Desulfomonile tiedjei DSM 6799: one gene and its partner. The protein of the gene in region 1 interacts with the protein of each later gene in a pairwise test. Links are inferred from orthologs where the notes say so. Each region holds a gene or a part of one and is shown in the gene's direction. Other genes may lie near its edges.

Evidence for each region. The genes of interacting proteins can lie anywhere in the genome.
Region 2: the proteins of gyrB (region 1) and gyrA interact in binary tests that used the Escherichia coli proteins (3 or more experiments, as listed by UniProt). The link is inferred for Desulfomonile tiedjei DSM 6799 from one-to-one orthologs.

Annotation. Positions count from the first base shown.
Region 1 is NC_018025.1:2,509-10,732, forward strand. Bases 1-3,106 are described here. They hold gyrB (DNA topoisomerase (ATP-hydrolyzing) subunit B), read left to right. Parts: upstream 1-391; coding sequence 392-2,821; downstream 2,822-3,106. Other genes in these bases: dnaN (DNA polymerase III subunit beta), read left to right, coding at 1-278; DESTI_RS00035 (hypothetical protein), read right to left, coding at 2,980-3,106. Outside these bases: more of DESTI_RS00035, read right to left, coding at 3,107-3,684; DESTI_RS00040 (rhomboid family intramembrane serine protease), read right to left, coding at 3,903-4,616; DESTI_RS00045 (Mrp/NBP35 family ATP-binding protein), read right to left, coding at 4,992-5,855; DESTI_RS00055 (CoB--CoM heterodisulfide reductase iron-sulfur subunit B family protein), read right to left, coding at 6,196-7,089; DESTI_RS28145 (4Fe-4S dicluster domain-containing protein), read right to left, coding at 7,126-7,587; CoB-CoM heterodisulfide reductase HdrA2, read right to left, coding at 7,584-8,224. UniProt on the Escherichia coli protein: DNA gyrase negatively supercoils closed circular double-stranded DNA in an ATP-dependent manner to maintain chromosomes in an underwound state.
Region 2 is NC_018025.1:4,881,079-4,887,181, reverse strand. What follows is about bases 939-4,115. They hold gyrA (DNA gyrase subunit A), read left to right. Parts: upstream 939-1,325; coding sequence 1,326-3,905; downstream 3,906-4,115. Other genes in these bases: DESTI_RS20830 (archease), read left to right, coding at 3,946-4,115. In the rest of the region: DESTI_RS29220 (PAS domain-containing hybrid sensor histidine kinase/response regulator), read right to left, coding at 1-589; more of DESTI_RS20830, read left to right, coding at 4,116-4,317; DESTI_RS20825 (phosphatase PAP2 family protein), read left to right, coding at 4,277-5,089; DESTI_RS20820 (FMN-binding glutamate synthase family protein), read right to left, coding at 5,611-6,103. UniProt on the Escherichia coli protein: A type II topoisomerase that negatively supercoils closed circular double-stranded (ds) DNA in an ATP-dependent manner to maintain chromosomes in an underwound state.

The DNA of each region.
Region 1 (8,224 bases):
CCGAACGGAATAAGGGCATAGTCTTGGACGTTCAACCAGGGAGAATCGAGCTCAGTGCAACGCATCCGGATCTCGGCACGGCCAGCGATGTAGTGGAAACAGAATATTCCGGAGATCCCATCACCGTGGTCGTGAATGTCGCGTATCTTATAGAGGCTCTGGGAGCCATCGATTCCGAGCAGGTTTCTCTCAATTTTCTCCAGGAAGGTGCGCCCATAGTAATCAGTCCGGAACCCGTTGCATCCTATTTTAACCTCGTCATGCCCATGCGGAAATGAATCCGCTATAGAGTTCCTGAAAAGAATACACCGGGTCAGCAAAATACGATCCGCAAGGTGGTTCAGAAGCCCGGGCAAATCAACCAATTTTACGTTGGAGAGGAAATTACGCTGTGGAACAACAACAGCAAGTTCATAGCTATGGTGCAGAACATATTAGAGTTTTGGAGGGCCTTGAGGCAGTCAGAAATACGCCGGGAATGTACATTGGCAACACCGGTACTGAAGGTCTTCATCAATTGGTTTGGGAAGTTGTTGACAATGCTGTCGATGAGGCCCTGGCAGGTTTCTGCCACAATATAGATGTCATCGTTCACCTGGATTCGTCAGTCACCATCGAAGATGACGGCCGCGGTATTCCCACGGAAATGCATCCGTCCGAAAAGATCCCCGCAGCGGAAGTAGTCATGACTATGCTGCATGCAGGGGGGAAATTCGATAGCAATACGTACAAAGTATCCGGAGGACTCCACGGGGTCGGTGTTTCGGTCGTGAATGCATTGTCCGAAGTGCTCAAACTCGAAATACGGCGAGGCGGCCAGGTTTATCGCCAAACATACCGGCGAGGAAAAAAAGACAGCGATCTTGAAGTCGTAGGCACTACCAAGAGAAACGGTACAAAAATAACTTTTAAAGCCGATTCGACAATATTCGGCAATCTCGAACTCGGCTATGACATTATAGCTGCCCGTTTACGAGAGCTTGCCTACCTGAATAAGGGCCTCAGGATCAGTTTTGAAGATGAGCGATCCCAAAAGGCGCCAGCCGTTTTTGAGTACGAAGGCGGAATAATCTCTTTCGTGGAACATCTTAACCGGGCCAAAAAGACAATGGATGGGAACCCCATCTATATTATCGGAGAAAAAGACTCCAATTTTATCGAATGCGCCATCCAGTACAACGACGGCTATTCAGAGACAGTATTTTCATACTGCAATAATATCAACACCTTCGAAGGTGGAACACACCTTTCCGGTTTTCGGGCCGCGTTAACGAGGACCGTGAATCAATATGCCAGTTCTAAAAACCTGCTAAAAAACGGAAAAAGTCAGGTGAGCATAAGCGGTGAGGATCTTCGGGAAGGGCTCACGGCTGTTCTCAGTGTCCGAATGCTGAATCCGCAATTTGACAGTCAGACCAAGTCAAAGCTCGGCAATATGGATATCCGCGGAATAGTCGAGCAGTTCGTCAATGACAAGCTTTCTCAATACCTGGAGGAAAATCCCGCTACAGCTCGATGGATAGTGCAAAAGGCTTTAGAAGCCGGTCGCGCCCGTGAGGCGGCCAAGAAAGCCAGAGAACTGACTCGCAGAAAGAGCGCTCTCGAAATATCGGCACTCCCCGGAAAACTGGCCGATTGCCAGGAAAAAGACCCTGAGCAAACAGAGCTTTTCATTGTGGAAGGCGAATCGGCCGGCGGTTCGGCCAAACAGGGTCGGGAGCGAAGAACCCAGGCTGTGCTACCGCTCAAAGGCAAGATTCTCAACGTGGAAAAGGCCCGATTTGACAAAATTATCCAAAGTCAGGAAATACGGACGCTTGTGACCGCTCTTGGAACGGGAATTGGTGAAGAAGATTTCGATGTCTCCAAAATCCGCTATCACAAAATCATCATTATGACTGATGCAGATGTGGATGGATCCCATATCCGAACACTCATCCTGACTTTCTTTTTCAGGTGGATGCCGGATGTTATCAACAGAGGATACCTGTATTTTGCGCAACCGCCTCTTTTTAAAGTGAAAAAGGGAAAACACGAATTCTATGTAAAGGATGAAAGCGATCTTGAGAATATTGTCCTGGATAACGGTTTGGAAAACGTCAGAATTGAAAAAAGCAACGGCGAGCTTCTCGAAGGCACCATACTCGTCAATATAATCAAGAACTTGATGAGAATGGAGAAGATCCTTGATATGTATGAACGAAAGAACATGGAAAGGATCGTTCTCAAAGCTTTTGTGAGAGAAGGGCTTACAGCGGATTCTCTGAGCAGTGAAGATACGGTGCGGGAACTGATGCAAAAAGTGCTCGCCAGACTGGAAACCAAACACCCGTACATCCGACCTGTGATTATGAATATGGAAAAAGACGAAGAAGAATCGAAATACTACGTGGATGTGCAATCGCGACACAATGGATTGACCAGACGTACGAGAATCGATTTTGATATGACCGAGTCCCCGTCCTTTGAAGAGATCGTTTCTATCAACAAACGAGTCACGCTGGTTGGAGAACCCCCCTTCATAATGAAGACGGATGAACGGAGAATCGAAGTCCCGTCATTTTCCAATCTTGTCGAGTTGATAGTGGAAAACGGAAGAAAGAAACTTGCTATTCAGCGTTACAAAGGTCTCGGCGAGATGAACGCCGATCAGTTGTGGGAAACCACCATGAATCCTGAAAACCGGAAGATTCTTCAAGTAGCCATTGAAGATGCGGTCAAAGCCAATGAGATTTTTTCTACACTTATGGGCGATCAAGTGGAGCCGAGACGGGAGTTCATAGAGAAAAACGCGCTGAATGTGGTGAATTTGGATTATTAAAGGCTGCAAAAAAAGGAGGTTGCCTGAGCAACCTCCTTCGATATCATATCCGATTGAAGATTAAAAATATTAGAAGATTAAGAAAATTAGTGGATGCCGGTCTCCACTAATATCTTGTCTTGGAGCTTCGGATAAACGTCAAAATTTCGACAATCGCTTTAACGTTTCGGTTTCTGTGCAAGAAAATCCTTCCAGAGCTTAAACCCGGATTCTGCAGGAGATCCTTTATCGTTCCACCACTGAATAAATTCTTGATAGGTTGTCAAAAACTCATTCCAGTTTCCTGAGGGAGAAACATTCTTTTTCCAATCGGGATACAAGTCATCGTTCGCAAGCGAAAATTCATCCTGACCGAAATTCGGAAATGCCCGCTTGAAAGCGCGTAATTTTTCTTCGGTAGTTAATTCCTTTGTTTCTTGAGGTTTGGTTTGTTGAACAGATGGCGTGCTTGGAATTTGGGTTTCTTTTTCCGCGAGGGGTTCCTCTTTACCAGAAGGAACCGGTACAGCCGCATCCGGAACATTCACAGAAGGCGGCATCATTCCGGGATGACCGCCGCCGGGCATTTGCATTGCCATAGAAGAAGGATCCATGCCCGACATTTGGGGAGGCTGCATCTGCTGGAGTTGTGCTGTAATCCATCCTTTGGAAGGATCGAATTCCTGAATACCTCCAAAAAGCTTGTCTATTCTATAAGCTTTTCCCAGGCCCAAGGGGCTCAAGTAGTGGTATCTATTCTGGATACCGATCATCAGAAGCCCTACTGCCACAATACCCAGGAATATCCATGAATGCAGCGTAGTCCATCCGCCTGTTTGGTTGTTTTCCGAAACGGGACGACGTGTTTCCTCGTTTCCCAGCATGCGGAAGCCTCCTTGTAAAAACGTTCTCGTTTAGATGTCTGGATAAATTAAAAATATCACATTTGATTTTGTTTGTAAACACCGTTACATGTACTGCTTTTCAGCTACGTGCACGGAAATTATCAGTAACTGTGCGAAGCACAGCATACACTTTTGCAGCGGGAATCTCTACGGCAAATGTCGGATAAAGGAAACAAATATCCGCAATCCTGATGCTGTCACCATCTGCGCGAGAGTGCAGGGCGTGAATGAGGCTGTGGAGCAGGTTTCTTGGGAAATAACAATAGCAGAACAATCCCCACCACGAATCCACCCATGTGAGCCCAATATGCTACCCCACCGGCGTCTTGCTGAACGGAGGCCAGCGATGCACTGCTTATGAACTGGAACACAAACCAGAATATCAGAAAAGCGAACGCAGGAATTTCAACAATACGAATAATGATGACGATAATGAAGAGCGTCAAAACTCGGGCATGAGGAAAGCTGATCAGGTACGCTCCCAGAACTCCGGATATCGCGCCGCTTGCCCCGATAGTAGGAATTCTGGACTCCGGACTGGACATTACGTGTATGACTGAAGCGCCTATTCCACAAAGGAGATAAAAGAGGAAAAATTTGAAATGTCCTAATCTACCTTCGATATTGTCACCGAAAATCCACAGGAACCACATATTCCCAATGATGTGCATCCATCCTCCATGCATGAAGATGGAGGTAAACATCGGGATCAAGGCATTTCCTATGAACCCTCCCCGAAAATGGTCGTAAGCAACCACGTGTAGGGGAATCAGACCATATTGCCAGAGAAAATTTTCGAGTCTCGGTCCGAGTGAAATTTCGTACATCCACATAAATGAATTGAGAATGATGATGAGAATAGTAACAAAGGGAAAACTCTCAGATTGAATGTCATCTCTCAGCGGAAACATGTATCATACCTCTTTATCCACTTACGAGTTGCTTCACAATTATTTGTATCGTTGATTGAGATTACAGTTCCGATTTACATCGTAATTCCATTATATGGATCATTTCGCAATTAGAACAAGTGTATAAAACAGTGTCCAATTGCGAAAAGCACTTCTCGACAATTGGTAGGTGCCGTGCCTCCGTGCCGGCACATTTTTCAAACACAAATCAATCTCTTCGGGCCAGCAGGGACGCCGGGCCCTTCCCGTTCATTAAAGCACAATGTGTTCAAAAGTAAGAAATTTCGTCAACTGCTGTAAAAATAGCGGGAGTCATTAAGAAGAGGTTCGGGGAAGCGGGGAAACCCTCCTGATAAGAAGGGTTTCTTCGCTAGATTAGTGCTTTTTCATTCTGGGCGGGGACAATGCCAGAATTGGCTCGATCATCCGGTCAAAGGCCTTTGCGGCAGCCGAAGTTGGATATTCCAACACAAACGGTTTTCCTTCATCCGAGGCAGTGACCAGTCGAGGATCCAACGGTATGCGTCCCAGGAATTTAAATCCCGTTTCTCTTGCAAGCCGTTCTCCACCACCACTCTTGAATAACTCGTGTTCCGTACCACAATTGGAACACACAAAACCGCTCATATTTTCGACTATGCCGAAAATAGGCATTTCCACGGCCCTGCAAAAACGAATGGATTTCTTCACATCCTGCAAAGCCAGCTTTTGCGGAGTGGTAACGATAATCGCCCGAGATCGCGGTGGAGCCATCTGACAAATTGAAAGCGGCTCGTCTCCAGTTCCGGGAGGAGCATCCACGATGAGAAAATCGAGATTGCCCCAGTCAACTTCAGCGATGAATTGCTTTATCAAACGATGTTTCATGGGGCCGCGCCATATGACTGCTTCATGGGCCTGGTCTTTGAGGACAAACTCCACGGACATAACCTTCAGATTGTTGTTGTACTGAATGGGACTCATGCCCCGTTGCGATTGTCCCTGGACAGAAGCGCCTTCCAACTTCAACAGAGTAGGTATGCTCGGCCCGTGAATGTCTATATCCAGCAACCCGACCTGCCTGTCGGATGCAGCCAGAGCTGCAGCAAGATTTACTGCGACAGTACTCTTTCCCACGCCTCCTTTTCCCGAAAGAATCATAAGCGTGTTTTCGATTCTGGTGAGACTGTCTGCAAGCATGAGTTCTTCGCGCAATTCCTGTAATTCTTCTTTGGATAAAGGGGGTTTCTTCTCTGCCATTCTACATTACCTTATTCTAAGACTGGTTCGTTCTGTATACCTTTAGGATTTTGCATCTCCTGGTCGGAAAAGTGTGTAGCAGTCGAAATAACACCTGACTTTTTGAACAACTTACCTTTTATGAGAAACAGTAGGGCCCAGCGTCCCTGCTGGGCTGAACTGATCGATTTGTTTGGACAAATGTGCCGGCACGGAGGCACGGCACCCACCAATTCTTGAATGTCGGCTACTGCCAACTAGACTACTCCGGCTGAATGCAGGAAGGGATTGGCAATATTTAAAGAACTGCATAACAGATTGAAAAATCTATCATGGTTCCTGTAAATATTTGCCATGGCATTCAAGCAATCTCAATGGCTTCCAGGATCTTTCTCGGTTTTACCCTGTGGACGTCCAGACCGATCTGCTTGGGATTGAAGCCGAGAGCCAGGCCGACAAGCTGAGTCAAATAGAAAGTGGGAACTTTCTCTTTCTCTTTCGTTTTGCGACCAAGCACGATTTGTCCCATGTCGAACTGCTCGAAACATGAAGGACAGATCACCGACAGTGCATGAATGTTGCGTTCCCGAATGTACGAGAGCTTTTGCCGTGTAATTTCGTATCCTGCATCCTGGTCCATATTAGCGCCCAGAGGAGATCCGCAACACAGGAATTTTCGGGAATACTCCACCGGTTCTACCCCGATGATCGACAAGAGATGATCCATCTTCACAGGAACGTACGATTCCGCATCGGACAATTCTCCGGGATACATGATCTTTGGAGGCCGGAAATAATGGCAGCCATAATGGCAGCCAATCCGTAGCGGAACATCCCGGACTCGTTCTTTCAACAGTCGTTCCACCACAGAATCCTGATAGAGCACATCCAGGATATGCGTTACATTGATTGTTCCCTTGAACTGATGATTGTACTCTTCCAGGATGCGATTGACCTTGCGTCGTTTCGAATCACTCTGTTTCAGGATGTGATTTGCTTCTTTCAATGTGTTCACGCATCCTGAACACAAGGTCAGCAAATCGACACCGGCTTCTTCCGCAAGACACAGGTTTCGAGCCGCAAGCGCCAGCCATGATTCGTAGTGCACCAGCTTCATGCTCGTCGGAGGAGGACAACACGAAAAGGGTAAGTCCAGCAGTTCAATACCTAATCGCTCACACACCAGCCGGGTTGCAGCTTCAAAGCCGGGATATTTTATCGGGATTGCACATCCCAGATACAGGGCATATTTCATGTTCACCTTTCAAAACCGGGCCGTAGCCTGGAATGCTCAAAACTCTATGATATCGTCCAATCCGCTTTTCTTCAGAAGATCTCGGATTTCTTCCACAGGAGCCGGAGGCAGAGGCGCCAGACCATGGTGTGCACGCATCTCGTCCAATTGATGAACGATCATCGAACGACCGGTCTTGGCAAGCAGTTCAATAGCCATGCTGAGCCTCATTGGAATGTTTCCCCGACGTGCCGCAGAATTGCGAAGGGCAACTAGCAGGTCCGAAATGGGAATTTTCTGAGGACATCTGTCTTCGCACACGTTGCAAGTGCAGCAAAGCCATATTTTCTCGTCTTCCACCACCTTGTCGTGACCCAGATTGAGGCACTTCAAAATAGTCTCTCTGGGACCGTACGCGGGAGCAACCTCCATAGCCGGACAGGAACCCGTACATCGAGCACACTGATAACATTCGTACAGATCTTCCCGAGAGAAGTGTTTCCAGACTTTTATCGTCATGCTTCACTCTTCTTGTTGAAAGACTTTGTCAGTTTTTCGGCTGCTTCTTCTATTTCCTGGGGTGTGAGTTTTCTCAAGCCCTCTTCCATTTCCTTTATGACCTTTGCGAACTGAGCCCCTTCAGCAGCCGACACCCAGGCTAATCTCAGACGATCCTTGTTAATCCCGAGCTTCTCCATGCGTTTCCAGAAACGATCTACTCTTCGTGCAGTATTCTGGTTCGCATTGTTGTAATGGCAGTCTGCAGGATGGCAACCTGAAACCAGGACGCCGCCGGCGCCCATGCTGAAGGCCTTTTCAATCCAGGATGGAGATACCCGAGCAGAACACATAGTGCGTATAATGCGAACATTATGCGGATACTGCATCCTCGACACTCCGGCAAAATCCGCACCGGCATACGAACACCAGTTGCACGCGAACGCCAAAATCTTGTTGTGCGGGTCAATAGCCAAAGCTGCATCGATTTGCGACACGATCTGTTCTTCTGTGAAGTGGGCCTGGTCAATGGCTCCAAACCTGCACTCAGGAACACAGGCCCCGCATCCCTGACACGCTGCTTCGATAACCCTGTAGAATCCCTGTTCTTTACTGCCTTCAATGGCATGATAGGGACAAACGCGAGCGCACAGACCAC
Region 2 (6,103 bases), 4.9 Mb from region 1 along the record:
CAAATAACATCTCGGCAGGAAGACCCACCAGTTCCCCACGAGAGTCGAAACGAAACATTGCGGCGAACGCGGGATTCACATCGACGAATCGACCGTTCTGAATTATTCCGATACCTACGGGCGACGAATCGATTATGAGACGTAAGCGTTGTTCTGATTCTCTCAAGGCAAGTTGGGATCTTTTTTGTGTTTCGATATCCTCGACCATGTACAGGAAATAGAGCGGTTTTCCATTATCATCACTGATGATAGAGCCGATATTATGAACCCACAGAGGTTCGCCGCATTTTCTCATGAAACGTTTTTCAACGCTGTACGACGAGATCTCACCCTTTACCAATTGTTCGGAATACTGCAAATTTACCTGGAGGTCCTCCGGATGGGTGAGTTCAACGCACGTCAGGTTGTTCAGCTCATGTTCGGTATACCCTAGCATTTCGCAAAGAGCCGGATTAACGGTAATCCATCGATAATCCAGTCCCACTATGGCAAGCCCCAGCGGACCTTGTGTAAACACTTTTCGCAGAATTTCTTGGCGCTCCCTCAGTCTTTCATCTAAATGATCACAATCCATGCAGTGTGTTGTCATCGATAATTCTCCTTAATACTCTGTTACTTCATTGAATCGACTTCTGAACAGCAATAGTTTGGAAGGAAGTCAGGGTCGTGCGGTATGGGCTCGATTCTCTTTGGTTAAGCGGGGATCGTTTAGGCGCGGATTGAGGACTCGGAAGATGGAGCAACCGTATTGGAAGTCGATATTATGCTTCGAACATACACCGAGCCGAGAAGAAACCCAACTAACAATCTATATACATTTCCTCCTTTCTTATTACGTGCATCGAATCCTGAAGCCTGATTTAATGCGCAGTGCCGTCAGGAAGATGGAAGTATCCCCCTCGTAACCAAACCGCATAGCATCAAATTGGATTTCGCCATCATGAGCGGAATCCGAAACAGAGCGATTCTATTATGCAGTAAGCCTCTGGTCACGCTTTTTTTGTTACACGGCTTTCCGGGAAATCACGAGTCTGCAGTTGTATAACGTACGTGAGTTCTCAACTGTTCGCGAAAGGAATGTACCTACTCATTCCGACGAACGGAAACATCCGCATTTTTCGGAACTCCATGGGGCGGAAACACTGTTTACCGGCCTTCTTCCCCCGGTAAGTCAGCGGACAAACCGTTCCGACGCGGAGTCTTGAACAGCACTCTGGAAAATGCTAGAAATGATCGTTTACAGACTTCTTCGGCCGATCCCTTGGGGGTATCGAAATTGGTAAGAATCGGCCTGCTCGAATATATCGAGGCAAAGGGGAACGCATTTGGCAGTGCTTCGTGACAAGGTAACGGTAGGAATAGAAGAGGAGATCCAGAAGTCTTACCTGGATTACGCTATGAGCGTAATTGTGGGTCGAGCTCTCCCCGACCTCAGAGACGGACTGAAACCGGTTCACCGGAGAATCCTTTACGCAATGTTCAGAGCGGGTAATCTGTGGAATCGCGCATACCGAAAGGCTGCGAGAGCGGTCGGTGATGTCATCGGCCAATATCATCCCCACGGAGATGCAGCCGTTTACGATTCCATTGTCCGCATGGCCCAGCCCTTTTCTATGCGGTACACGTTCATTGATGGGCAGGGCAACTTCGGTAGTGTGGATGGAGACTCTGCTGCGGCAATGCGATACACGGAAGTTCGCATGGATCGCATTTGCCAGGCACTCCTTGAGGATCTGGACAAAGAGACGGTCGATTTCGTCCCCAATTACGACAACTCTCTTCAAGAACCCCTGGTTTTGCCTGCACGATTTCCTGTGCTCCTGGTCATCGGCTCTCAGGGCATAGCGGTCGGTATGGCGACAAACATTCCTCCGCATAATCTTGGTGAAACTATCGATGCCACGATACATCTGATCAAGAATCCTTCGGCATCGGTGGGTGAGCTGATCGAGCATCTTCCCGCGCCGGATTTTCCTACCGGAGGCTTTCTCCTTGGCAGACGAGGGGCAATCGATGCGTATACCACCGGCAGGGGCTCGGTTACTATGCGAGCCAAGACCGAAATAGAAGACGCGGGAAAGGGTTACCAGAGAATAGTCGTGACGGAAATACCATATCTCGTGAATAAGGCGCGTATGGTGGAAAACGTTGCCGACCTGGTCAAAGACAAGAGAATTGCAGGTATTCGAGATATCCGGGATGAATCCAACCGTCAGGGCATTCGGGTCGTTTTTGAGCTAAAAAAGGACGAAAACCCCGATGTAATTCTCAATCAGCTCTTCAGGTTCACACAGCTTCAGACGAATTTCGGCATTCAGCTTTTGAGCGTCGATCAAGGCCGCCCAAAGCAGATGAATCTGAAGGAGATTCTTCAGGGATTCATAGACTTCCGCAAAGAAGTCGTGATCCGAAGAACCCGATATGAACTCGCACGTGCTCGTGAGAGGGCCCACATCCTGGAAGGTCTCAAGATAGCCTTGGATAATCTGGACAGGGTTATCCAGGTGATCAGAGCATCCGAAAACCCGAATGCAGCCAAACAGGCCCTCATGGAAGAATTCGGGCTCAGTCCTGTGCAGGCTCAAGCGATTCTTGACATGCGTCTGCAACGGCTTACCGGTTTGGAACGGGAGAAGATCCTGCAGGAGCTCGCAGAGGTCCTGGCAAAAATCGCCGAGCTGGAGGGAATACTCGCGTCCGAACAGAAAATTCTGGACATAATCGTTACGGAGTTGCAGCAAACCAAAGATCAGTTCGGCGATCCGAGGCGTACAGAAATTCTCGAAGACAAAGGCGAGATGCTCGATGAGGACCTTATCCCGAGAGGGGACATGGTCGTAACCTTTTCCAGCAGGGGTTACGTTAAGAGAGTTCCCGCCAATTTGTACAAATCCCAAAGACCCGGAGGCAAGGGAAGAATCGGAACCAAGGTGACAGAAGACGATGTTGTGAACCAGATACTGTATGCGTCCTCACACGATGTGCTTCTGTGTTTCTCCAACCGCGGGAGAGTCCACTGGCTTCGCGTGTTTCAATTACCGGAAGAATCGCCGTACGCCCGTGGGAAAGCCATTATAAATTTGTTGCGCCTCGATCCGGGTGAGAAGATACGCAAAATCCTGCCTGTTCAGGAACTACGCACCGAAGGGTTTGTGGTCATGACATCCAGGCAGGGCAAAATCAAGAAGACTGCTATCGAGGAATTTTCGAGACCCAGACTTTCGGGGTTGATTGCACTTACCATAGACCCTGATGACGAACTTATAGATGTGAACTTCACAACAGGGGAAAATCACATCCTGCTCGCGACTGCCAGAGGTCTCGCTATGAGATTTCACGAGAGCCAGGTACGACCTATGGGACGACAGGCCCGTGGAGTAACCGGAATCAGGCTCAAGAAAGGCGATTCTGTCATCGGCATGGAAGTGGTGTCTGATGACGGCACGCTCCTGACGATCACAAGGAGCGGATTCGGCAAGAGAACATCACTTGAAGAGTATCCGTCCAAGAATCGTGGCGGCCAGGGCGTCATTACCATAAAAAATACCGCAAAGCTGGGCGAAGTAGTTGCAGTCAAAGTGGTCGGCGATACCGATCATTTGCTCATTCTCACGTCCGGAGGCAAAATTATCAGACTCCGTATGGAAGAAATTTCCGTTATCGGACGAAACACCATGGGCAGAACCCTGGTCAGAATGGATCAGGGGGAATACGTTGTGGATGTTGCTCGGGCTGAACCTTATGAGGAAGCGGACGAAGCGGAAGAAGAGCAAGGACAGATTCCTGAAGGTATGCCGGAAGAAATGACAGAAGACGAAGAATCCGAAGAAGAGTCCGAAGAGGAATCGGAAGAAGAACCGGAATCGGAAGAAGCACCCGACGAAGATGATGACCAAGGACACTGATCGAGGATGGTCATTCCTCGAACATACCGCGGATATACGTATGGAGATCCGCGGCGGTAATCTGGCGGAGCTGTTTCAAAATGCCGCTCTCGGTCTGATGGATACACTTTTTTCCGGGTGCCCGATTGCACGGGAAAAAAACATCCTTCTGGAAATCGAGGAACTCACTGTTGAAGAACTCCTGGTAACCTGGTTACGTGAGATTTTGTACAGATATCAAACAGAAGGTCTTGCCCTGGCCGACCTGAATGTCCTGGAAATTTCCCAAAACAAAGTAACGGGAAATCTTGTATGGGGAAGCCCTCCAGAAAACTGCCTGCCTGAAGCCGAGATCAAGGGTGTAACATATCACGGTTTAAGTGTGCAGGAACATGAATCCGGATACCTGGCGCACATTGTCTTCGATATCTAAAGAACCCAAAATCAACGTGTCCGCTGTGGCCGCACTCATATGCATGGGATTCCTGTTTATTCCCGTGGCCGTGTACAATCGTCCCTTGTTCGCCTTCATGAACGGCCTGCACACACCGTTCACGGATACAATCTGGCTTGGGTTCACCACATTGGGCGACGGCTTTCTGCTGACGGTCATGCTCGGTGTGTTTCTCATAATAAATCCGCGTATTGCGGTCTTCGGCTTACTGCTTCTCGCGTGTTCCAGCGGCCTGGCGCACGCGCTCAAGTATCTCATTCCCCTGGCAAGACCGATCATTCTCATGGATTCAGTGCATCTCCTGGGACCGATCCTGAGGAGCGGCTCGTTCCCTTCAGGGCATGCTGCAGCGGCAATGGCTGCAAGTCTTACGCTGGTCAGGTTCACTTCGTCTCGCTGGGTGGCGGTTGTCGCCATACTCTGGGGAATTTTGGTTTCACTCTCAAGGGTGTTCGTTGGGGCCCATTTCCCTATGGATGTGTTGGGAGGCGCAATGTGCGCCACGGTCGCGTTCATTGGTTTGGACGCTCTTCTCTGGCCCGCATTGGAATATCGAATACCGGAAAAACCGGTTCTTTCCAGCACTCTTTTTCGAATAGCCTTGTTCGGGGAAATTGCGGCTGGTTTGTATGTGGTATCTCTGTACCCTTCTTATTATTCAGAGCTACCATTGCTCGGAACATTCTCGGGCTTCTGTGTTCTCGTGTTCCTGGCGGTTTTTTGCAGAAAAGCTGCCTCTGGCCGCAAATAAATACCTCAACGATCTTTTGCGACGTTCCTCCATCGGCTCCTGTTCTATTCAGCGCTGTTCACGACAACCTCTGAAGCTACGAATTTACAGTAATTGCCGGAATTAATGCCCGATTGAGGATAGGAGTGTTGGTAGGTGCCGACCCACCTCATTATAGCAAAGACAGAATTTTTGTCCGATTGCGAAAAGCGCTTCTTAAGAATTGGTGGGTGCCGGCCTCCGTGCCGGCACATTCTTCAAAACAAATCAACCAGGTCGGTCCGGCAGGGACGCCGGCCCCTACCGTTCCTTACAAAGGGTAGAGTGTTAAAAAGGTCAGAAATTACGTCAACTGCCATAAAATCGTCAGGTGGTTATAATACGGTCTGCGCGCACGGAGGCCGGCAGCTACCAATTACTGTTTGCGCGCGATCGGACAATTCTCTTGGCAATCGCTATAATCGTCAGATTCTTTTGAGAATGAGAAAAAAAGAGGCGCCATATTGGCACCTCCTTTCAAAGCATATCCGTAAGACTATCATCTATTTCTTGTCCACTGCATGCAAACCGAAGGCTTCACCATTGCCGGACAGAATGGCTTCGATTTCAGCCTTGTCGCAGTCCATTATATACGGGATACCGGAAATGTCGGTCGCTTCACGGGTCAAGCTCACGATGTCGTTTCGATCGATGTATTCGAGCCTGAATTTGCGAGCTCCTGCCATGAGTTGCTGCAGCCCCTGTTTCAGCCTGTCTACGTACGAGTACAGACCGATTGCCCCGGCGGGAAGATTGCCGAAGTCGTCGCCGAATCGCTCTTTGAGCTGTGACGCGACTGCGAAGAGTCCCATATATCCTTCCTCGGGTTTTTTGCCTTCAAGTTCCATTTTGTCTGCAGTCAGCTTTCCATTGGTTTTGCCGACCATAGCAGCCGTCATGAGGGCTCTGCCGAGACAGATGGCTTTTACATAAGGAGCCCCCAGGGCGATTGCTTTAAAGATGTGATCCTCCAGAGAAAGTCCTCCTGCGATGGCG